Regions from separate parts of the Janthinobacterium sp. GMG2 genome, predicted to be linked through region 3. Evidence: predicted binding sites of a transcription regulator. Region 3 holds the regulator's gene; each other region holds the start of a gene.
The links. Region 3 encodes sigma-54, which starts transcription at its own class of promoters, with help from an activator protein. Its sites were predicted from a motif close to TGGCANGNAANCTGCTTT; they were not measured.

Region 1 (5,521 bases), 250 kb from region 3:
TGAGTGGACAAGCGACCTGGGGTGAGCCGTTCGCGGCTTCACCCCCTTTGTTTCTAAGGAACTATAAAAAATGATGGTTCTCTATTCGGGTACAACCTGCCCATTTTCGCAACGCTGCCGCCTGGTTCTGTTTGAAAAAGGCATGGATTTCGAAGTGCGCGACGTCGACCTGTTCAACAAACCGGAAGACATTTCGACCATGAACCCGTATGGCCAAGTGCCTATCCTGGTCGAGCGCGAACTGATCCTGTATGAATCGAACATCATCAACGAGTACATCGATGAGCGCTTCCCGCATCCGCAACTGATGCCGGCCGATCCGCTGATGCGTGCCCGCGCGCGCCTGATGCTGTTCAATTTCGAAAAAGAACTGTTCGTGCACGTGCACGTGCTGGAAAGCGAACGCGCCAAGAGCAACGACAAGGCCCACGACAAGGCACGCGCGGAAATCCGCGACCGCCTGACGACCCTGGCGCCACTGTTCCTGAAAAACAAATACATGCTGGGCGACGAATTCTCGATGCTCGACGTGGCTGTCGCGCCGCTGCTGTGGCGCCTGGACCACTACGGCATCGAACTGTCGAAGACGGCCGCACCGCTGATGAAATACGCCGAACGCATCTTCTCGCGTCCAGCCTATATTGAAGCACTCACTCCGTCTGAGAAAGTGATGCGTCGTTAAAAGATATTCCCGGCAAGCCGCGCTTGCCGGGATCTCTTGCGTCAGCAGCCAGTCTTTTGAATTACCGGTGCGCCCGCCTTGTGGGGGCGCTCCCGCCTCACAGTGCCTACCATGTCTGAAATCTCAACCAAACCTTATATGCTGCGCGCCATCTACGAGTGGTGCACCGACAGCGGCTACACGCCTTATCTCGCGGTCAAAGTCGATTCGCGCACCACGGTACCGATGGAATACGTGAAAAAGGGCGAAATCGTGCTCAACATCAGCTTCGGCGCCACCAGCGGCCTGAAGATGGACAACGACGCCATCCGCTTCCACGCCCGCTTTGGCGGCGTCTCGCGCGAAATCTACGTGCCGGTCGACAACGTGATGGCCATCTACGCCAACGAAAACGGCCAAGGCATGGCCTTCGAGCCCGTGCTGGGCAATGATGACCCCGACGCGCAACCGACGGACAGCCCGGCCTCCGCCGACGTCCCGCCGCCTGTGCTCGCCCCCACCGCCAGCGCCCCGACTCTGTCGTCCGTGCCGACCAGCTCCCCCGAACAACGCGACAGCGCCACACCAGGCGACGACGAGCCACCAAAAAAAGGCGGCCGCCCGACCCTGACACGCATTAAATAGCGTATAATTCGCAACGCGCAGTTTTTGCCGACTTAGCTCATTTGGTAGAGCAGTTGATTTGTAATCATCAGGTGGCCAGTTCGAAACCGGCAGTCGGCACCAGAATTCAGTAGGAAATCAAAGGGTTACCCGCTTCGGCTGGTAGCCCTTTTTGTTTCCGGCTTAGGTGTCGTTTCCATCTAACCCTTGAATAGCTTGCTTTGTCTAATCCGTGTGCAGCGGTTTATGTACGGATCGTCCTTTCGACAAATAAGGCAGTGTCAATTGCTGAGCTCTCCTAATCGATCAGCAACATCAGAAAGACATATCAGTAGCGATTGCCGCTCATTCTCTGGCATCGTTGCGGCGAATGCGATAACTGTATCGACAGTTTCATTCTTGTAGCGATTCGCAAACTGCATACGTTCGCCACTTGTAATTGCCAAAATTGCGCTGACTGTTAGGCTAAGGTCGGTAGCCTCAAGAATGTATCCAGGTGTCTCAGCAGCAATGATGTGCAGTGGAGATATTGCCTTTCCTTCGGCCTCTTTGGCAATCCAGAACTTGATTGGTGCAGGCAGGACAGCATTCGTATTAGGTTTTCCCTTAACGAGACTACTATTTGAAGTACTAGACTTGCCGGCTTTAATTAGTCCTCCTGCCATATCGGCACGGATTGCCAAGGTAAAGTCATGAGCATCGACAAATCCCGGTCTGGAGTCAGTGATGATGGCGCGTACGCCGCATGAGAAAAAGCCGGACTGATCCCTATCAATGTACGGCTGCAATTTAACTGCACTTGCTTGCACCACCACTTGAGCGTCAGCACATGCCAAACTTAGTGAACCTGCCAAAAATAAAATGTACTGAAGCAGTCTCTTGATTTTCATTGAACATTCTCCCAGTAGCATTGCGTTCGATTGTAAACCGACTTCTGCCAGAGAGATCATCATTGCGTCAAGTAACTCAAGCCACCACTTGCATTGACAGCAATACTGTCAGCATGACTTTGGCCTTTCCCCACTTCACGCTCGCATTGCTGCACCGCGCAATGACTATCAGCACATTTAGGCGCAAGATGAGCATGTGCTTGCGCAATGCAGGCTCCCGATGTCTGGCTTGCCTACCTGGGGGAATATCATGTCCGCACACACTTACAAGCTGATCGAACTGGTGGGAACGTCTACCGAAAGCAGCGATCAGGCGATACGCGATGCCATTGCCAAGGCGGCGCTGACGGTCAAGCATATGGACTGGTATGAAGTGACGGAATCGCGCGGGCATATCGTCGATGGCAAGGTGGCGCACTTCCAGGTCACGCTGAAGGTCGGCTTCCGGCTCGAATAGGGTAGGTCGGCAACTCACCGCCGCCCGACCGCTCCCCGGCTCTCCAGCCATTCCCGGCCGCCGCTGTCGAGCGCGGTCTCTATGACCTTTTCCGGCAAGCTGTAGACGGTCGCCCAGCTGGCGCGGCCGTCCTGCGTGTTGGCGGGAAAGCTGTGCGTCTCGATCGGCCAATGGTATTTGCGTTTCAGCGCTTTCACGATGGCGGCCAGCGAGACGCGGCCTTGCAGCGGTTCGGCGCCGGACTGGTCGCGGTTCGACAGCAGCACGGCCAGGACCTGGCCGCGGCCCGTGCGTGCGCCGGGGAAAGTGGGGGTTTTGTTTGCCATGGCCTATTTTACCGGGCAATTATCGGCGCGAGGCGATGTGCCGCACCTTTGATCTGGCGCAAACGCCGCATCGGCTTTGCGGCCACGATAGACGTTTCGACAGGTTGCCAGTGCCCCTCTGGCAGCCTGGTCCTACCATCACGGGGCACAGGAGCCTATCATGCACAGCCTGAACATCCACGCCATGCAATGGCAGCCCGTCGCCGATATTTCCGCCGTCAATCCGCTGCTGCCCGACGACCTCGCCTGCTTTCGCGAACTGCGCGACGTGCTGCAACGTTATGGCGCGCTCGACCGCTTCGGCATTTCCCTGATCCACCGCCATTTCGACATCGACGACGACGAGGAGCTGATGGAGTACACGGATGCGGAAAACCGCACCTTGACGGTAAAGCCTGTCAAGAAAAGCGACATCGACTGGCAGCACACGACGATTACCAACTGGAAACTGACGGAAGGCGAGGAGGTGGCGCGCATCGGCTGCGGCTGCGCGCGCAATTCCGGCGGCCACCTCGGCTATCACCGGGGCACCTGAAAGCGGCGTCGGCCTTTCTTACACTTTGCTTCCACCGGCTCAGTCCGCTTTGCGCAAGCCCTTGATTCAATATGCTTTTTTTGTGTGGCACGCAAGCTGCTTATCACTGTCTACGAGATGAATCCAGGCAGGTCATTCTGGATTCTTTCTCCCCCGGATTTTCCGAGACTGACTACGATAAGAGGCTGCGATGAATGTCGATCACACACGAAGCAAGACCCTGGGTTGGCTGGGCGCACTGGCGGCGGCAAGTCTGCTGGCCAGCGGCCAGGCGCAGGCCGGCGCGTACGGCCTGGCCGTCAACGAATTGAACTCTTTCCGCATCACCACCAGCGCTGGCGCGCTGTCGCTGGCCGGCGCCAACCGCAATGCCAGCGACAGCGCCTTCTTCGAGGGCGGCGTGGCCGTCAATCCGCGCGCCGTCAATACGGGCCCGGCCGCCAACGCCGACGTGCTGCAAGTATGTTCGGGCGGCGGCTGCAGCGGCTTGCCGCAAAATAACTACGCACCCAGCCCCAGTTCCACCCTGGAGTTCGCGCGCGGCGACGCGCATGCCTTTGGCAATATGCTCACGGCCGCCGGCTCCACCGTGCGCGCCGTTGCGGAAGCACAGCGCGACACGGTCGGCGCCGCCACGGCCACGGCAGGCGATACGCTCACCGGCTCCGTCAACCTGACCCTGTCGAGCGCCGGCTTCATCACCTTCAACTTCATGGGACGGCGCGACCTGCGCACCAGCGTGACGACCATGGGTGACAAGTCGAGCGTGTCGATCATGGATATCTTCAATATCTCGTGCAATACTTCCAGTCCCGTGGGCTGCCTGTCGAACGCGAATGCCGATGGCGTGATCTTCCAGTTCGCGCCCGATGGCGACGCCAACAATGGCAGCGACGTCAATGGCAACCATACGGTCGGCAGCCTCGATCCCTTCAGCCTGAACATGACGGCCGGCACCAACGACCCGGCCACCGGGCGCGCCTTCACGAATGGCTTTGCGATGTTTTCGCTGACGTCGAATTTCGCCCTGCCCGCCGGCAGCTACACCTTGAACTTTTCCAAGTCCACGCGTACCGACATCGTCGTCATCGAACCCTTGCAAGTACCGGAGCCAGGCACTTTGTTCCTGCTGGGCACGGGACTGGCAGCCCTGGCTTTTACGCGCCGCCGGCAGCCGAAATAATCCGCAGCATGAAAAGCACGCGGCGCCCGCAAAGGCGCCGCTTTTTTATGCGGCAGAGATGTGTTAACCGAGCCGCGCCAGCGCCCGGCGCGCCAGCTGCAATTGCTGCAGATAATAGCGGTGCAGCATGGCGGGATCGCTGAGGTCACGCCCCAGCACCAGGCGCAGTTCGCTGACGGGGCAGTCGGCGGCCTGGATCTGCACCTGGGTACGCACCTGTGCACCGAGTTGGCGAGCCAGTTGGCGCGCCGCCTGCTCCTGCGCGGGCCGGTATTCGACGCGTGTGCGCGCCACCTGGAAGCTGGTTTCATTGGCCAGGCGCACCACTTGCACGGGCGCACCAGCCAGGCTGCGCGCCAGCGCGGCTGCCAGGCCAGGCACGCCGTTGCCATTGACAATTTCCAGGCGCGGATGCGGCGCGCCGGCCACAGGCACGGACGCCGCCGGCAACGACGCGCTAACGGGCAGGCTGCGCACCGCCGCCGGCACGCGCTGCAAGCGGGCCATGCCGTCGCTCTGCGTGATCTCCACGCGCGCCATGGCGCGCGCATCCGGCACAGGCTCGGGCGCAAGCTTCGGCGGCGCCTCGGCACGCAACAAGGCCATGTCGCGCCGCACATCGTGTTCCTGCAAGCTGCTCGCCTGGCGCCGCATGACGGCCGCGCGCTCGTGCTGCCCCAGCCGTTCGAGCACCTGCGCCAGATGCCGCCAGGTCAACGCATTGAGCGGGTCGAGCAGACAGGCCTGTTCCAGCGCAGTCAACGCTTGCGCATCGCGTCCGCTCAAATAATAGGCATGACCGAGATTGCTGAACAGATAGGCCTGCCGCGGCTGCGGCATGCCCG
Region 2 (5,521 bases), on a different contig from region 3:
CTGGGGTCGTACGTGAATACGCTGCCGCTGGTGAGCGGCGTTTGCGCGTAGCCCGTATTGAGGTTGGCGGCGTCGGCCAGTTCGGTGCCGCCCAGGATGCCGGAGCCCAGGCTGCCGTCGGGCGCCCAGTTGAAGACGATCTTGCCATTGTCATCGATGATGCTGAACGTCATCGCCATATTCGTCGTGGCCGCCGAGCCCGTGCCGGCCAGCGCGTCCAGGTACAGCTGCATGAAGGGCAGGGCCTGGAAGTCGAAGGCCAGGGTTGCGCCCGGCTGGCCGACGACGAAATTGATGGACAGGGCCGTGCTGGAACCGTTGCGTCCCGAGGCGTCGGCGCTGCCGCCGCCCGTCAGGAAGGTTTCCGCCGCATTCACCGTATGCGTACTGGTCGAGCCCGGCGGGAACGGGGGAATTTGCGAAGTGATGATTTGCGCCTCGCCGCGCGCATACGCGGCGTTGCCCATGCCTTGCTGGGTAAAATCGTTTTGCCCTTTGGTGACGGCGCCGCGTGTCGCTTGCGGCGCGTCGATCTCATTGCTGCCACCGTTGATGACGCTGCTGCCGTTGAGCGTGGCGGTGGTGCGCGACAGGTCGATATTGCTGATCAAAGTGGTGGAACCGGTGGGATTGCTGATGACCAGGCCAAAGACGCTGGTGTAGGAATAGCCGTAGGCGGCGGCGCTGGCAGTGCCGCTGCCGGCCAGCAACAGCAAGGCCAGCAGGGCCATTGAAAGTCGGGTGCATAAAAATGTAGTCATGAAAATCCTCATCTCCTGGTCGGCCGCGTTGTAAGGAAAACCGACAGGCTTGCCGCATAAAAAAAAGGCGAGGAGACTCCCTCGCCTGTGAATCCCCCCTGTTGCCTGGTTCAGGCGGCAACTTTGCGGCGGCGGGCGTAGCCCAGGCCGGCCAGGCCCAGGCCCAGCAAGGCCAAGGTACCCGGTTCGGGTGTCGCCGCCTGTTTCACCAAGTCCACGCTTTCTACCGCATTCAAGGTCAAGGTGTAGTTGCCGGCCGTCAAAGCATTGCTGACGGAGCTGAAGTTGCTGCCGCACGCTGTACCCACACCGGTGCCCGTGGGCGTGCCGCAGCCGGAAGGGTCGTAGGTGAACAGGTTGCCGCGCGTGAGGAAATTGGTCGCCAGGCTGGTGTTCAGGTTGGCGCCATCGGCGTTTTCCGTGCCGCCGAAGATGCCCGAGCCGATCACGCCGTCTGGCGTCCAGTTGAATACTGTCGCGCCGGCCGCGTCCGTGATGGTGAAGGTGACGACCAGGTTGGCCGTGGCCGTCGACAGCTGCCCGACCGTGCTTTGCAGGAAGACCTGCATGAAGGGCGACGCCAGGAAGTCGAAGCTCAGGGTTGCCGTGGGCGAGCCGACGACGAAATCGACCGAGAAACCCGTGGTCGAGCCGTTGCGCCCGGACGCATCGGCCGTGCCGGCAGGCCCGTCAAGGTGGGCTTCGGCCACGTTGACGGCCTGGGTGGAGGTGGAGCCTGGCGGGAACGAAGGGAACTGCGTGCTGACGATTTGCGCATCGCCGCGTGAATAGTTGCCTGCTGGGCCTTGTTGCGTGAAGTCGTTTTCGCCCTTGATGACGGGGCCGACGTTGGCGCGTGGGGCATCGAGCGAGCCGGCGCCGCCATTGATGACGCTCACGCCATTCAGGGTGGCCGTGCTGCGCGAGATCGTGGTGCTGTTGGCCACCGTGATCTGGCCCGTCGGCACGGCGATCACCAGGCCGAAGATGTTGTTGTACGAATAGCCGTAGGCGCCCGCCTGTGCGCTACCGGCGGCGCACAGCATGGCCAATGCCGCTGCGGCCGGGAGCAGTTTCAGTTTCGAGAGTTTCATTGTATTCACCTCATGGTTGAGTGAGTCTGGAAGTCTTGCCTGAGACCTGTCGGCAGGTGCTCATGGCCAGTACCTAGCGACTTCCATGCCAACGCATGAGGTTCTTTTGAAATCAATGACTTGGCGTGCTTTTGTTGACGCGTTGCAAGCTTTGCCCGATGCGCTGTAAGAAAAACCGACGCCAGCCTTTCAAGGTTGTCCGCCTTGTGGCAACGAGCCCAGCAGGGCGTGCATATGGGGCAGCAAGCGTTGCCCTGGCACATAGTCGCGCATGGCCGTGGCCAGCTGGCGCGCCGCCAGCTTGGCCCGGCCATCGTCGAGCATGCGCGTGGCGGCATGGCGCAGAGCGGTTTCCTGGAAGCGGTCGGCGCGCAGCAGCAGGCCGGCGCCGGCGCCCACGATGCCGTGCATGTTGAGAAATTGGTCGAGGTTGTTGGCGATGCCGATGACGGGCACGCCTGCCGTCAGCGCTTGCTGGCTGGTGGGGCTGCCGCCGTTGCAGATCACCAGGCTGGCGCGCCGGGCAGCCGCGTCGCCCGGCAGAAAGGGCGCGACATAGGCATTCGGTGGCACGGCATCGACGCGGATGGTGCCGGCCGTGGCCGCCAGTACGGTGACGGGCAGGGGCGCCAGCGCGCGCAGCACGCGTGGCAGCAATTGCCCCTGGCCGGAACTGCCCAAGGTGACATAGATGATGGGCCGTCCGCTGCTCAGTTCCGGGCGCTGCCACCAGTCCGGCAAGTCGAGCGGCGGCGCCCAGATGATGGGACCCAGGTAGTCGTGCGTGGACGGCATGCCGTGCGGCGGGAACAGTTGCGGAATATCCGCGTACAAGGTGCGGTCGGCATCCGTATAGATGCGCCGCAGGTCGCTGCCCAGCGATGGCAAGCCATGGCGGCGGCGCACGCGGTTCAGGGGCACGGCGTGCGAAGCGAAGGCCAGCGGGCGGATCAGGCGGAACAGGGGATCGGCCAGCCAGATGGGCAGTACGCCCGTCAGGGGCAGGTTGGGCACCGTGTAGTGCTGGCGTACCCAGGGACTCCAGTAGGCGTTGCTGACGGTAATGTAGGGAATGCGTTGCAGGCGCGCGCTGACCGACAGCGACAGGCGGAAGTCGCCGATCACGAGGTCGGGCTGGACGGCATTGAGCAGGCGCAAGTCGTCTTCCACATACGCGTGCAAGGTGCTTTCCGTATACACGGGCTTGCCGTGCGCCAGCGCCTGCAGAAATTGCAGCGATGAAATACTGTCGATGCGCCAGCGGCGGAAGGGGGCTTGCTTGAAACAAAAGTCATACCCATCGGCGCAGGCAAAATGCACCTCATACTCTGCCTCGTCCAGGCCCTGGGCCAGGCTCAGGGGACGGCCAACATGGGCCAGGGTCACTGCCTCGGCCATAAAGAGGATTTTCTTGCGCGCCATAGGGGTCGCTTGCACTCGTGCTGGAGGGGATACCTGCGAAGTTGGAGTGGCGCCACGCCGTTTAGTTCCCCTGCAGCGGGCCAATGGCGGGCGCCAGGATTTGGCCGTATCGGCTACAGTGGAGCAAAGGAGGCCACCATGCAGCCACAATTCCGCTTTGCCCCGCTGCGTGCGCACAGCACGCCCGAACCCGATATGCCGCCACCGCCGGAAGGCGATCCCCTCAAGCCGCCGCCAGAACCGCCGCCGCACATCGACCCCGTGCCGGTCGAGGAACCAACGCCGCCACCACCGCCCGTGAAAATGCATTGAACGGTTCTCGGACCGTGGCGCCGCGCCATGGGTGGCGGCGGGCAGGCGCGCGCGATGTTTATTTCCAATCGGAAATGGAAGGCGCGGGCCTCGCCAGAGGCACGCCATTTAAACAACAAAAATGCGCATAAATGTTGCCGAGCGGATACAAATCAAGCTCCAACTGCTGAGTGTCATGCGGCCGTCACGATTCTGTTCTTATAATGAGACATCATAAAAATTCTTGTACAGGAGACCATCGTGGGCAATTCCTTGCATAACAAAATCTACCTGGGCCGGCGGCCTGTGATCACCAGCAAACACCTCGTGGCGCTGGCCCTGGCGGGCGCCGTGGCTGGTTGCGGCCTGGCATGGCTGCTGCTGCGCAGCTACAAATAACGCTCGTCACGCTCGTGTTTCCGTCGCCTGGCCGCATGGCGGGCGGCGGTAGATTCACGTTGCCTGTTGCCGATGCGCAGCGGGGCGCGTACCATGGGGGCCGAACACCTGGCCTTTTATGGAAAAGTAATGAAGAACGAGAAATTAACAACCGATGAATATGACGCGCTGGAGCAAGTTGCACGCGGCATCAAGACCGAGCGCCCCAGTGCTTGCGTTGCCCGCAATGCCAAGCGCCTGTCGGGTCTGAAGCTGCTCAGCTATGCGCGCGACGGCCGTCTGTCCATCACCGAGAAAGCACAACAACTGCTGTTCCTGCGCCGCTGCATCATGGGTTTGCGCGCTGTCGCCACCGATCCGCTGACCAAGCTCGATACGGACGTGGCGTATTTTCTGGGCAAGAAAGCCCACATCGTGGCGCGCGCCGAAGGCGAAGGCCACGACATTTCCGACAAGGGCCGCGAATCGCTGGCCGACATCGACACCCTGGGCCTGTAAGGCTCGCAACCGGCCCCTGGGGCCGGTTTTCACATCTTCCCTCACTTTTAATTTCCCCCTTGGAGAATACTTTGGACAGCGCGATGAACTGGTCGGCCCACGAACTGACGATGACGGTCTTGATGACGCCCGATATGGCCAACTTTTCCGGCAACGTGCACGGCGGCACCATCCTGAAATACCTCGACAGCGTTGCCTACGCCTGCGCCAGCCGCTATTCGGGCAGCTATGTGGTGACCTTGTCGGTGGACCAGGTGATGTTCCTGCAGCCTATCCACGTGGGCGAGCTGGTGACGTTCCTTGCCTCGATCAATTACACGGGCACGACGTCGATGGAAGTGGGTATCCGCGTGGTGACGGAAAACATCCAGCAGCGCCTGGTGCGCCACGCCAACAGCTGCTATTTCACGATGGTGGCCGTGGATGCCAACCGCAAGCCGGTGGCCGTGCCGCCGCTGGTGCTCGAGACGCCGGAGCAGCACGCGCGCTTCGAGCAGGCCAAGCTGCGCAAGCTGTCGCGCCAGAAAGTGTCGAAGAAATAAAGGCAGCGGACATGAAAAAACGGCCACCAGAGCGATCTGGTGGCCGTTTTTTATTGCTTGCCGCCGGCTGGCGGCATGGCGCCGTGATTAACGGTCGCCGTAGCTGCGGCGTGCGCCGTCGGTGCTGCGCGGGTTGGAACCCTTGTAGCCGCCGCCGGTGCTAGGAGCGCCGTCCTTGCGTGGTGCGCCTGGCTTGCTGAACGTGCGTTGGCCTGGCTTCGCGCCGCCACGGTTGTCGCCTGGTTTCCAGCCGCCTGGACGGGCGCTCGAACGTGGTGCCGATGCCGTTTTCTTCGGTTCGAAACCTTCGATGACATTGACCGGGATCAATTGCTTGGTGAAGCGTTCGATACGCTTGACGTTCATGCCTTCAGCGTGGTTCACCAGCGAGATGGCCAGGCCATTACGGCCAGCGCGGCCGGTACGGCCGATGCGGTGGACGTAGTCTTCCGGGAACTTCGGCAGATCGTAGTTGAACACGTGGGTGATCGTTGGCACGTCGATACCGCGGGCG
Region 3 (5,521 bases):
CTGATCGAGTGCATCTCGGAAGAGCGCGAACGCCTGTCGGCCATCGAACAGCTGGGCCACGTGATCGACACGTCCGAACTGAGCGCCAACAAATTGCGTGCCTGGATCAAGGATATGATCGCTTCCGAACGCGCACCGCTGACCCTGTTCTTCGAATCGTTCGCCTTCAAGCTGGGCGTGCCGCTGGACGCCGATTTCGTCTTCGACGTGCGGGCCTTGCCTAACCCGTATTACGACCTGGCGCTGCGCCCACTCGATGGCCGCGACGCGCCCGTGATCGCCTTCCTCGACGCGCAGCCGAGCGCGCTGGAACTGCTGGCCGACATCCGCGCCTTCATCGAGAAATGGCTGCCGTCATTCAAGTCCGACAACCGTAGCTACCTGACGGTGGCCCTCGGTTGCACGGGCGGCCAGCACCGCTCCGTGTACATGGCGGAACGGCTGGCGCAATACTTCGGCCCCAACGAGCGCGTCGTACTGCGCCACCGCGAACGCTCCTAGTTAATTCAGGTGGCGCAGCGGATGCGCTGACGCCGGCCAGACCGGTGCGAAAAAGCGCGCCACCATGGCAGCGTCGACCTCGTCCAGGCTGGCAGGATTCCAGCGCGGCGCATTGTCCTTGTCGACCACCAGCGCGCGCACGCCTTCGAGCACTTCGCCATGCTCGAAATTGTGGCGCACCACCGTGCGCTCCAGACGCAGACAATCGGCCACGCCCAAGTGAGCCCCGCGCTGCAGCAATTCCAGAGTTACCGACATCATCAAAGGCGAGCGCAGGCGCATGGCCGCCAGCGCCTTGCTGGCGAACGCGCTGTCGTCCTGCGCCAGCGAGGCCATGATGGCCGCCACGGAACCCGCGCCGAAGTGACGGTCCAGCGCCGCGCGCGCCGCCGCCAGCGAGGAGATACCCGCCTCGGCCTGGAACGGCGCCGCCAGCGCCTTGATGGCCACCGGCAAGGCCTCGCCCGGCGTTGACTCGAACAGGGCCAGCAGCGCCCCCATCTGCGCCTCGGGCAGGTAGACATCGGCCAGGTCCGTGTACAGGGCGTCGGCCGCGCTGATCGTCAAGCCCGTCAAGCCCAGGTACAGGCCCAGCTGGCCGGCCAGGCGGGACAGGAAATAGCTGCCGCCCACATCGGGGAACAAGCCAATATTGACTTCCGGCATGGCCATGCGCGTGCGGCCCGTGACGATGCGCAGGCGGTTGCCGGGCCCGGCTTGCGCCACGCCCATGCCGCCGCCCATCACCACGCCATCCATCACGGCGATATACGGTTTCGGATAGAAATGGATCACATGATTTAACGCGTATTCTTCCGTAAAGAAATCTTCCAGCAAGGCGCTGCCGCCTTGCGGTGTGGCCAGGCCCGCATCGTAGAAGAAACGGATGTCGCCGCCGGCGCACAGTGCTTTCTCGCTGCTCGATCGGATCACGACGGCGTCCACCTGCGGATCGTCGCGCCAGGCCAGCAGGGCCGCGCTCAGGGCGCGCACCATCTCCAGCGACAGGGAATTCAAGGCTTTCGGACGGTCGAGCACGATATGGCCCGTGCGGTTGCGGATGGAAGTCTGGACGAAGTCGCTCATGGCAGGCGTGAAAAAAGTAAAAGTACAAACATTCTAGCGCCTGCGCGGGGAACATTGTGTTCAAAAGGTAGGGGCGCAAAAAAGGGCGCAATGTGCGCCCTTAGTTGATCACAACTGCTGGAAGCGGGTGGCCTTAAACGGCGACGACGGCGTCTTCCTCGGAGTTGTCTGGCAGATGCTTGATCGCCTCTTTACCGTGCCCTTGCACTTTGGTTTTGTATTTCATCACTTGCCTATCGAGCTTGTCGATCAGGGCATCGATCGCGGCATACAGGTCTTGTGCCAGGCTTTCCACATAGACGGTTTTGCCACTTAAACGCAGGTTGACTTCGGCCTTTTGACGTTTTTCTTTCTCTTTGAGGTTATCCACGGTCAGAATCACGGCGATATCGATAACTTGATCGAAATGACGTTTCACGCGTTCCAGCTTCGTTTGTACGTATTCACGGATGGCTGGTGTCACTTCGAGATGATGTCCGCTGATGGTGAGATTCATACACACTCCTAAAGATGATCGGGTTCGTGCGGTCCATCCTATCCGGCCCGCAGAGGAACCGAAAAAAACTTACAAACACTTACGCAGGCTCACTGGCGGAATTTTCAACGCTTCCCGGTATTTGGCAACAGTACGTCGCGCAATCACCATGCCTTGTTCCCCCAGCATGTCCGCAATCTTACTGTCGGATAAAGGATTTTTAGGGTCTTCTGCTCCTGTCAGTTGCACGATCAATGCCCGTATCGCCGTCGATGACGCTTCGCCCCCCGCTTCGGTGGCGACGTGGCTACCAAAGAAATATTTCAACTCGAACATGCCGTGCGGGGTCAGCATGTACTTTTGAGTTGTTACCCGCGAGATAGTACTCTCGTGTAAACCCAGTGTATCAGCTATTTCACGGAGCACAAGGGGGCGCATGGCAACGGCCCCGTGCGAGAAAAAGTTCTTTTGTCTTTCTACTATTGCCTGTGCCACGCGCAGGATCGTGTCGAAACGCTGGCGCATATTCTTGATCAGCCACTTGGCTTCCTGCAACTGTGCGCCCATGGCGCCCTCGCCCTTGCCCTGCTTGAGCAGGTTGGCGTACATGGCGTTGACGCGCAGGCGCGGCATGACGTCATTGTTCAGGGTCACTTGCCAGCCATTGCGCGCGCGCTTGACGACGACGTCGGGCACCACGTAATCGGACACGTCCGAGGCGAACACGGCGCCCGGATGCGGATTGCACTGGCGAATCACCGTCTGTGCTTCGCGCAAGTCTTCATCGTCGCAATCGAGGGCTTTTTTCAGCTTGTTGAAATCGCGCTGGGCAAACCAGGCCAGGTGCTTTTCCACGATGACGAGCGCCATGCGCCGCGTCACCATGGCGATGTGCGGCAAGCGCTTGATCTGCAGCGCCAGGCATTCGGACGCATTGCGCGCGCCCACGCCGGGCGGATCGAAACTTTGCAGCAGCGACAAGGCCGTACGCATCTCGTCGGCGTCGATTTCCAGCTCTTCCGGCAGGCGCGCCAGGATGTCGTCGAGCGACTCTTCCAGGTAGCCATTGTCGTCGAGCGCGTCGATGATCAGCTCGACCAGCGCGCGGTCGCGCAATTCAAGCACCGTCACGCGCATCTGCTCCATCAGGTGTTCGCGCAGGGTGCAGTGATGGGCCTCGAGTTGCGGGCGGGAATCTTCGTCGTCGGGCGCCTTGCCCCGGCTCGCCTCGCTCCAGTCGCTGTCGCCGCCATCCGCCGCGGCCGGACCCTCGCCCGCCTCGCCGTCAAAGGTTTCCGCTTCGGCTGGCGCCGCGGGCGCCTCCTGGCCTGGCGGCTGGGGCGGCGCTTCGGCCGGCGCCGCCGTGGAACTCAAGGCCCCGTCCGACAGCAGGCGCAGCGAACGGTCGAGCGGATCGTCGAGGCGCTCGAGCAGGGGATTGTCCGTCAGCAGTTGCTCGAGTTCCTGGTGCAATTCCAGGGTCGACAATTGCAACAGGCGTATCGATTGCTGCAACTGCGGCGTCAGTGCCAGGTGCTGCGAAGTGCGCAGCTGCAATGATTGTTTCATTGGCTTACATGCGGAAGTGTTCGCCCAGATAGACCCGGCGTACCGACTCGTTCGCGATGATGTCGTCGGGGCGTCCCGACGCCAGTACCGAGCCCTGGTTGATGATGTAGGCACGGTCGCAAATACCCAGCGTCTCGCGCACATTATGATCGGTGATCAGCACGCCGATATTGCGCTCCTTCAAGAAGCGCACGATGCGCTGGATCTCGATCACGGCGATCGGATCGACGCCGGCGAACGGTTCATCGAGCAGCACGAAACGGGGATCCGTGGCCAGCGCGCGGGCGATTTCCACGCGGCGGCGCTCGCCGCCCGACAGGGACAGGGCCTGGTTCTCGCGCAGCTTTTCAATCTGCAAATCGGCCAGCAGCTTATCCAGGCGCTCCTCGATCTCGGCCTTCTTCAAAGGACGGCCTTCGACGGTCTGGATTTCCAGCACGGCGCGGATATTGTCTTCCACCGTCAGCTTGCGGAAGACGGACGCTTCCTGCGGCAGATAGGACAGGCCCATCTGCGCGCGGCGGTGGATCGGCAGGCTGGAAATGTCCACGCCGCTGATGTCGATGCTGCCGCCGTCCGACGGCACCAGGCCGACGATCATGTAGAACGAGGTGGTCTTGCCGGCGCCGTTCGGGCCCAGCAAACCCACCACTTCGCCGCATTCGACTTGCAGCGAGACATCATGCACGACTTGCCGCTTGCCATAGGTTTTTTGCAGACCGCGAACGATCAGGGTGCTGCCGCAACGAGTATTGTCCATTATTTCTTTCCTGGCGCAGGCGTGGCCGGCGCTTTCTCCGCTTCCGGCGCCTTGGTCTTCGGCTGGATCACCATGCGCACGCTGCCGCCATCGGAGGTGCTGGTGCCGCTGTCGGAATTTTCCATCTTGAATACTTCCTTGCGGCTGTCATACGAGATGAAGGCGCCATTGGCCACGTCCGTCACTTTCGTGCCTTCCAGGCGCGTCAGCTTGGCCTTGGAAAACAGTTTCACCACTTCCGTCTTGTTGTCGTATTCCACGCGCTCCGCTTCGCCTTCGACCCACAGGTCGCCCGCGCCATCGCGCTTCTGGCGGAACGTGGCCAGCTTGCCGGGATCGGCCCAGAAGGTGATGAACTGATAGCCTTGCGGGTCTTCCGTGATCAATGCCCGGCCCGCCTTCATGGTCAGGGTGCCCTTGACCAGCACGACGTCGCCCGTCAGGGTACGCACCTGCTTGACGTCATCGACGTGGCCGCTGCGTGCCGTGATGACGGCTTCCTTCTCGGAATCGGCTTTCTCGGCATGCGCCACGCCCATGATGGCCAGCGAAAATACGGTCAACAGCAAGATGTTCTTCATAGTATGGTTTCCTTGTTTCATTCTGTCATTTTGCCGCCGCGGCAGGGCGCGGTTTCGGCGGGAGGACCATGCGCAGCGCATTCTGCACTTCCACCACGCCCGTGGCGTTATTGGCTTTCATGCCGATGCCATTGAGGCGCGAGGTGCCCGTCAGGATATCGACAGGCACGTCCGTTTCCATTCTTTCCTCGTCCGGAAACACCGTCAGCGCTTCCGTCCTGACCGTCAGGTTCTGCGCCTTCGGACTGGCCGCGCGGTCGATCACGACCTTGCGGTGCAGTTGCAGCCTGGTATTGTCCTGGTCGATATGCGCCAGTTCCGCATTCATGTTCAACGGCGGCATGCCGGGCGTGAGCTTGCGCACGAAGGGCTGGTCGATATCGGACGAATCGTCGGCCGGATAATGCGTGAGCTTGGTGCCCGACACGATATAGCTGGGCTTACCCGTCAAATCCATGCGCACCAGGCTGAAATTGGTGATGAAATAATCGGGCTCATCCAGATGCTTGCTGGCCTTGATGTCCTGGCTGTTCTTGTTCATCACTTCGA
Region 4 (5,521 bases), on a different contig from region 3:
GGCAGCCGTTCGACGAAGGAATCGAACAGCCTGGCCCAACCGACGTTGAGCTCGCTCAATGGCGATGCCAGCGTGTACCGCTTCGACAATGCGCGCAAGCAGGAAATCCGCACGGGCGAACTGGGCATCCGCGGCAAGCTCACGACGGGCGCCGTCCGGCACACCCTGGTGGCCAGCTGGTCCGGGCACTGGAACGAGGCAAAGAATGCGTATGCGATCAGCGACTACGCGGGCTTGCCGACGAATATTTACCATCCGCTGGACGTGGCCATGCCGCCCACCCTGGCCGCCAACTCGGGCGGCGTGATGAGCGACCCGCGCCTGACGCAAAAAACCATCCTCAGCAGCTACGCCGTGGCCGACACCATGGCCTTCCTCGACGACCGGCTGCTGCTGACCGTGGGCCTGCGCCGCCAGCAGATCCGCGACGCCGCGTATGCCTACGGTACGGCCGTACAATATTCCAGCTATGACAAGAGCGCCACGACGCCCGTGGCCGGCATCGTCTACAAGGCCAGCAAGAACGTGTCGCTGTACGCCAACTACATCGAGGCGCTGGTCAAGGGTCCCGTTGCCAGCGGCACCTATTTTGATGGCAAGAATGACGTGCCACTGAGCAACAAGGGTGAAGTCTTCTCGCCCTATAAGTCGAAGCAGAAGGAAATCGGCGTCAAGTATGACGGCGGCAGGCTGGGCATGAGCGCCGCCCTGTTTTCCACGGCCAAGCCTTTGCCTGCCGTGGTCGGTTCACGTGCCACCCTGTCGGGCGAACAGCGCAACCAGGGCCTGGAACTGTCCATCTTCGGCACGCCGATGGCGGGCGTGCGCCTGCTGGGCGGCCTGACCTGGCTCGATACGGAACAGCGCAAGACGGACAAGCCGGCCAACAATGGCAACAATGCCATCGGCGCGCCAAAGACACAGCTCAGCGTGGGCGGCGAATGGGACGTGCCCGGCGCGCCCGGCTTGAGCCTGAACGCCCGTACCGTCTACACGTCGACGCAGTATGCGGATCTGGCCAACAGCAAGCAATTGCCATCGTGGACCCGCGTCGACATCGGCGCGCGCTACCTGACGCAGCTGGCCGGTCATGACGTAACCTTGCGCGCGCGCATCGACAACGTGGCCGACCGCAGCTACTGGGCCTCGGCCGTCTCCTCGTTCGACGCCGGCAGCCTGGTGCTGGCCGCGCCGCGCACCTTCGTCGTCTCGGGCAGCGTGGCGTTCTAACTGAGCCTGCATCAGCCTGCGACCAAGCTGTCCCTTCCCGGGGCAGCTTTTTTTTCGCGTGCGTGCCTGTGCCGCAAGCGGCGCTTCGGCGACAATGCCCCCATGAAACGATACCCTGCCCTGCTGCTCTTGCTCTGCCTGTCCCTGCCGGCCGCCGCGCAGAAGCAAGCGGCCTGCCCGTATGCCGCCTGGAAAAGCGGCTTCAAGGGCGATGCGCGGGCGCAAGCCACGTGCTTGCTGCGCCCCGTCAAGTTGTATGCGCGCCTGGGCGAGAGCGTGCCGCTGCCCGAGTTTCTTGCCGCCCGCATCGGCCAGCGCACGGGCATCGCGCCAACCAGGCTGCGTGCCTGGCTGGCGCAGCAATCGATCAGCGAAGCGGACGTGGGCGGCGCCGTTGATGCACCGTTGTCGCGCGCCGTAGGCCGGCTGGCCGCGCCCATGGCCCGCTATTTCGTCATCCACGACACCAGCTACCCGAATTTCCTGCTGGAGCCCATTCCCGGCCATATCAACGACGCCAGCTGGGATTTCAACGACTTTACCTTGCGCAATCCGGCGCTGGGCGGCGGTCCGAAAGGCCATGTGTACGTGAACCGCCTGGGCGGCTCGCTGCAAGTGCGCGACTTCGGCACGGCCAGCTACGCCAGCAAACTGGAGAAGGACAAGCCGTCGCTGACGGGCCTGTTCCTGCACGTGGAACTGGTGCAGCCGCGCAACTCCGTGCCCGGCGGCGGCAAGGGCAACGACGGGCTGGCGCCCGATCCCGGTTTTACGCCTGCGCAATACGAACGGTTGGCCCTGCTGTACATCGCCGCCAGCGTGCGCAAGGGCACGTGGCTGATCCCCGCCTTCCATGCCGTGCTCGATACGGGCTATGCGAATGGCCATGACGATCCGCAGAACTTTTCGCTGGAGCAATGGGATACAGCCCTCGGTCATTTGAGCACCGTCATGACAGGCGCCGACGTGCCAAATTGAACACCACCCGCGCGCCGAATTGGAGGATACTTTAGCTCCCGCCGTTGCACTGCGCGGATGCCGAGCTGTCCAAGGGGAGCTGCGATGACCTATGCCTCTGACCAGAAAATGCATGTACTGGACATGCCCGCGCGCACGCGGCGCATCTTCAGCATGCGCGATGCCGTGCTGACGCAATGGGAACACGAGGTGCGCGCCAAGGTGCGCGGCGCCGATGCCTTGCTGACACCCATCTTGATCAATACCTTGCCCGCCTTCTTCGACAACCTGGCCGAAGCGCTGACGCCAGGCTATCCGCGCGACAATGCCACCAGCCATACCAATGCCCCTGCCGTGCACGGCAACGAACGGGCGCGCATGACCAGCTATGGCCCGGAGCAAGTGATCCAGGAATACCAGATCTTCCGCGACTGTTTCGCCGATGCGGCCCTCGACGCGGGCGTGCCGCTGCGGCGCCGCGACTGGAAGGTGATCAATGCCTCGATCGATACGGGCATCCGCGAAGCCATCCTGGAATTTACGGCCATGCATGAAAGCTTCCAGCGGCGCATCGCGGCCGGCCTGTCGCACGACATGCGCAATCCCCTCTCCGTCATGCTCAACAGCGCCCAGCTGCTGCAGCGGCGCGCGCAGCAGTTCGACGTGCCGGCCCTGGCGTCGAAAATCATCGAACACGGCAAGCGCCTCGACGACATGATCCAGGAATTGCTCGATACGCTCAGCTACCACCGGGGGCAAAAGCTGCCGCTGGTCTTGCATCGCTTCGATATCCTGCCGCTGGCGCAGCAGGTGGCCGACAGCGTGAATACGGGCCATCCGGGCAAGTGCCAAGTCACGGGCGCGTCCGTCACCGGCTGGTGGTGCGAAAATTCGCTGCGCCGCGCCCTGGAAAACCTCGTGGGCAACGCCCTCAAGTATGGCGACGACGGCCCCATCCATATCCACATCAACACCCTGCGCGAACGCATGATACTCACCGTGCACAACACGGGCAGCACCATCGCCCCGGAGCAGACCGAGCGCATCTTCGAATACCTGCGCCGCGAACACCAGGGCAGCGCGCCCGGCTGGGGCATCGGCCTGCCCTTCGTGCAAAACGTGGCGGAAAGCCACGGCGGCAGCGCGCTGGTCGACAGCGCGCCGGAAACGGGCACCACGTTTACCATCGACCTGCCCATCGATTGCCGGCCCTTCGTCACGCCGGACGCCTGACCTTGCCGCCACCTGCCCCAACACCGGCATTTTCCGCGCAGTAACGCACCAATACGGTGCGGATGACGGTTTTACGCCACAAAAATGGTCATTTTTTACATACTTTCGGGTGCGCGGCACTGGCACGATTTCTGCTGAGCTATAGTCAGACACGGCTCAAGGGAAATCACAACATGGCAAATTTTTTCAATGAAATGACTGCAAATGAAGTGGGTACGGACAGCAAGGTACGTGAACACTATCGTGAATTCAGCAACTGGCTGGAGCAGCAATCCCCCGAGACCATCGCCCGCAAGCGGGCCGAAGCCGACCTGACGTTCCGCCGGGTCGGCATCACGTTCGCCGTCTACGGCGACGATGCCGGCACGGAACGCCTGATTCCGTTCGACACCATCCCGCGTATCATTCCCGCCGCCGAATGGGCACAGATGCAGACGGGCCTGGTGCAGCGCGTGCAAGCTTTGAACATGTTCATCCATGATATTTATCATGAGCAAAACATCATCAAGGCGGGCATCATTCCTGCCGAGCAAATCTACAAGAATGCCCAGTACCGCCCGGAAATGCAGGGTATTTCCGTCGCCTCCGACATTTACGCCCACATCGCCGGCGTCGACATCGTGCGGGCCGGACAGGGCGAATTCTATGTGCTGGAAGACAACCTGCGCGTGCCCTCCGGCGTGTCCTACATGCTGGAAGACCGCAAGATGATGATGCGGCTGTTCCCGGAACTGTTCGCCCGCAACCGCATCGCCCCCGTCGACCATTACCCGGACATGCTGCTCGACAACTTGCGCTCGGTCGCGCCCATGGGCGTCGATGACCCCACGGTCGTCGTCATGACGCCGGGCATGTACAACTCCGCCTATTTCGAACATGCATTCCTGGCCCAGCAGATGGGCGTGGAACTGGTGGAAGGCAAGGATCTGTTCGTCAACGACAACTCGGTGTACATGCGCACGACGCGCGGCCCCAAGCGAGTCGACGTGATCTACCGCCGCGTGGACGACGATTTCCTCGACCCGCTGGCTTTCCGCTCGGACTCGTCCCTGGGCGTGCCGGGCCTGCTGTCCGTCTACCGCGCCGGCCGGGTGACCCTGGCCAACGCCATCGGTACGGGCGTGGCCGACGACAAGTCGATCTACCCGTTCGTGCCCGACATGATCAAGTTCTATCTGTCGCAGGAGCCGATACTCAACAACGTGCCCACGTACCAGTGCCGCAAGAGCGCCGACTTGTCCTACGTGCTGGCGAACCTGGCGCAACTCGTCGTCAAGGAAGTGCATGGCGCGGGCGGCTACGGCATGCTGGTGGGGCCGGCTTCGAGCGCCGCGCAGATCGAGGACTTCCGCCAGCGCCTGCTGGCCAATCCGGGCGGCTACATCGCCCAGCCTACACTGGCCCTGTCCGCCTGCCCCACGTATGTCGAGGCCGGCATCGCGCCGCGCCATATCGATTTGCGCCCGTTCGTGCTGTCCGGCAAGACGATTTCCATGGTGCCCGGCGGCCTGACCCGCGTGGCGCTCGGCGAAGGCTCGCTCGTGGTCAACTCCTCGCAAGGGGGCGGCACCAAGGATACCTGGGTACTGGAAGCCACTTCCGCTTTTGCAGGAGAGAAAACATGCTGAGCCGCACCGCCGATCATTTGTTCTGGATGGCCCGCTACACGGAGCGGGCGGAAAACACGGCGCGCATGCTCGACGTTAACATGCAGACGTCGATGCTGCCCCAGTCCGAACAGGACGCGGAGCAAGGCTGGCGCGCCACCCTGGGTATTTCCGAGCTGCAAAGCGCGTACGACCACAAATATGGCCGTTTTCATACGCGCGACGTGCTCGACTTCATGGTGCGCGACCCGAACAATCCGTCGTCCATCCTTGCCTGTCTGACGGGGGCGCGCGAAAACGCCCGCGCCGTGCGGGGGACTTTGACGACGGAAGTGTGGGAAATCCAGAACGCCACCTGGCTCGACATGCAGAAGCGTTTGAAAAGCAATCTGCTGGAAACGGACCCCAGCCAGTTCTTCGAGTGGGTCAAGTACCGTTCGCACCTGTCGCGCGGCGTGACCCTGGGCACCATGCTCAAGGATGAGGCCATCCAT

Region 1: a site for sigma-54 is predicted at 3,579-3,596, ahead of SKZ59_RS13710 (EDSAP-1 family PEP-CTERM protein). Genes of this name have one in related genera too.
Region 2: a site for sigma-54 is predicted at 1,929-1,946, ahead of SKZ59_RS20680 (EDSAP-1 family PEP-CTERM protein). Genes of this name have one in related genera too.
Region 4: a site for sigma-54 is predicted at 3,541-3,558, ahead of SKZ59_RS10660 (circularly permuted type 2 ATP-grasp protein). Genes of this name have one in related genera too.

The regions. Positions count from the first base shown of each region.
Region 1 covers NZ_JAXAWA010000003.1:363,435-368,955, reverse strand. The annotation lists gene SKZ59_RS13745 (glutathione S-transferase N-terminal domain-containing protein) at 71-682, shown strand; gene SKZ59_RS13740 (ClpXP protease specificity-enhancing factor) at 794-1,306, shown strand; tRNA gene SKZ59_RS13735 (tRNA-Thr) at 1,333-1,408, shown strand; gene SKZ59_RS13730 (hypothetical protein) at 1,567-2,238, opposite strand; gene SKZ59_RS13725 (dodecin) at 2,426-2,632, shown strand; gene SKZ59_RS13720 (hypothetical protein) at 2,647-2,958, opposite strand; gene SKZ59_RS13715 (hypothetical protein) at 3,119-3,493, shown strand; gene SKZ59_RS13710 (EDSAP-1 family PEP-CTERM protein) at 3,684-4,676, shown strand; gene SKZ59_RS13705 (LytR C-terminal domain-containing protein) at 4,740-5,521, opposite strand, start outside.
Region 2 covers NZ_JAXAWA010000006.1:35,632-41,152, reverse strand. The annotation lists gene SKZ59_RS20685 (EDSAP-1 family PEP-CTERM protein) at 1-761, opposite strand, end outside; gene SKZ59_RS20680 (EDSAP-1 family PEP-CTERM protein) at 872-1,855, opposite strand; gene SKZ59_RS20675 (glycosyltransferase) at 2,045-3,277, opposite strand; gene SKZ59_RS20670 (hypothetical protein) at 3,416-3,589, shown strand; gene SKZ59_RS20665 (hypothetical protein) at 3,830-3,967, shown strand; gene SKZ59_RS20660 (hypothetical protein) at 4,097-4,465, shown strand; gene SKZ59_RS20655 (acyl-CoA thioesterase) at 4,549-5,007, shown strand; gene SKZ59_RS20650 (DEAD/DEAH box helicase) at 5,095-5,521, opposite strand, start outside.
Region 3 covers NZ_JAXAWA010000003.1:609,823-615,343, reverse strand. The annotation lists gene rapZ (RNase adapter RapZ) at 1-501, shown strand, start outside; gene SKZ59_RS14875 (enoyl-CoA hydratase/isomerase family protein) at 502-1,587, opposite strand; gene hpf (ribosome hibernation-promoting factor, HPF/YfiA family) at 1,721-2,083, opposite strand; gene SKZ59_RS14865 (RNA polymerase factor sigma-54) at 2,153-3,631, opposite strand; gene lptB (LPS export ABC transporter ATP-binding protein) at 3,636-4,391, opposite strand; gene lptA (lipopolysaccharide transport periplasmic protein LptA) at 4,391-4,972, opposite strand; gene lptC (LPS export ABC transporter periplasmic protein LptC) at 4,998-5,521, opposite strand, start outside.
Region 4 covers NZ_JAXAWA010000002.1:1,003,934-1,009,454, forward strand. The annotation lists gene SKZ59_RS10645 (TonB-dependent receptor) at 1-1,230, shown strand, start outside; gene SKZ59_RS10650 (hypothetical protein) at 1,333-2,208, shown strand; gene SKZ59_RS10655 (HAMP domain-containing sensor histidine kinase) at 2,293-3,420, shown strand; gene SKZ59_RS10660 (circularly permuted type 2 ATP-grasp protein) at 3,594-5,048, shown strand; gene SKZ59_RS10665 (alpha-E domain-containing protein) at 5,042-5,521, shown strand, end outside.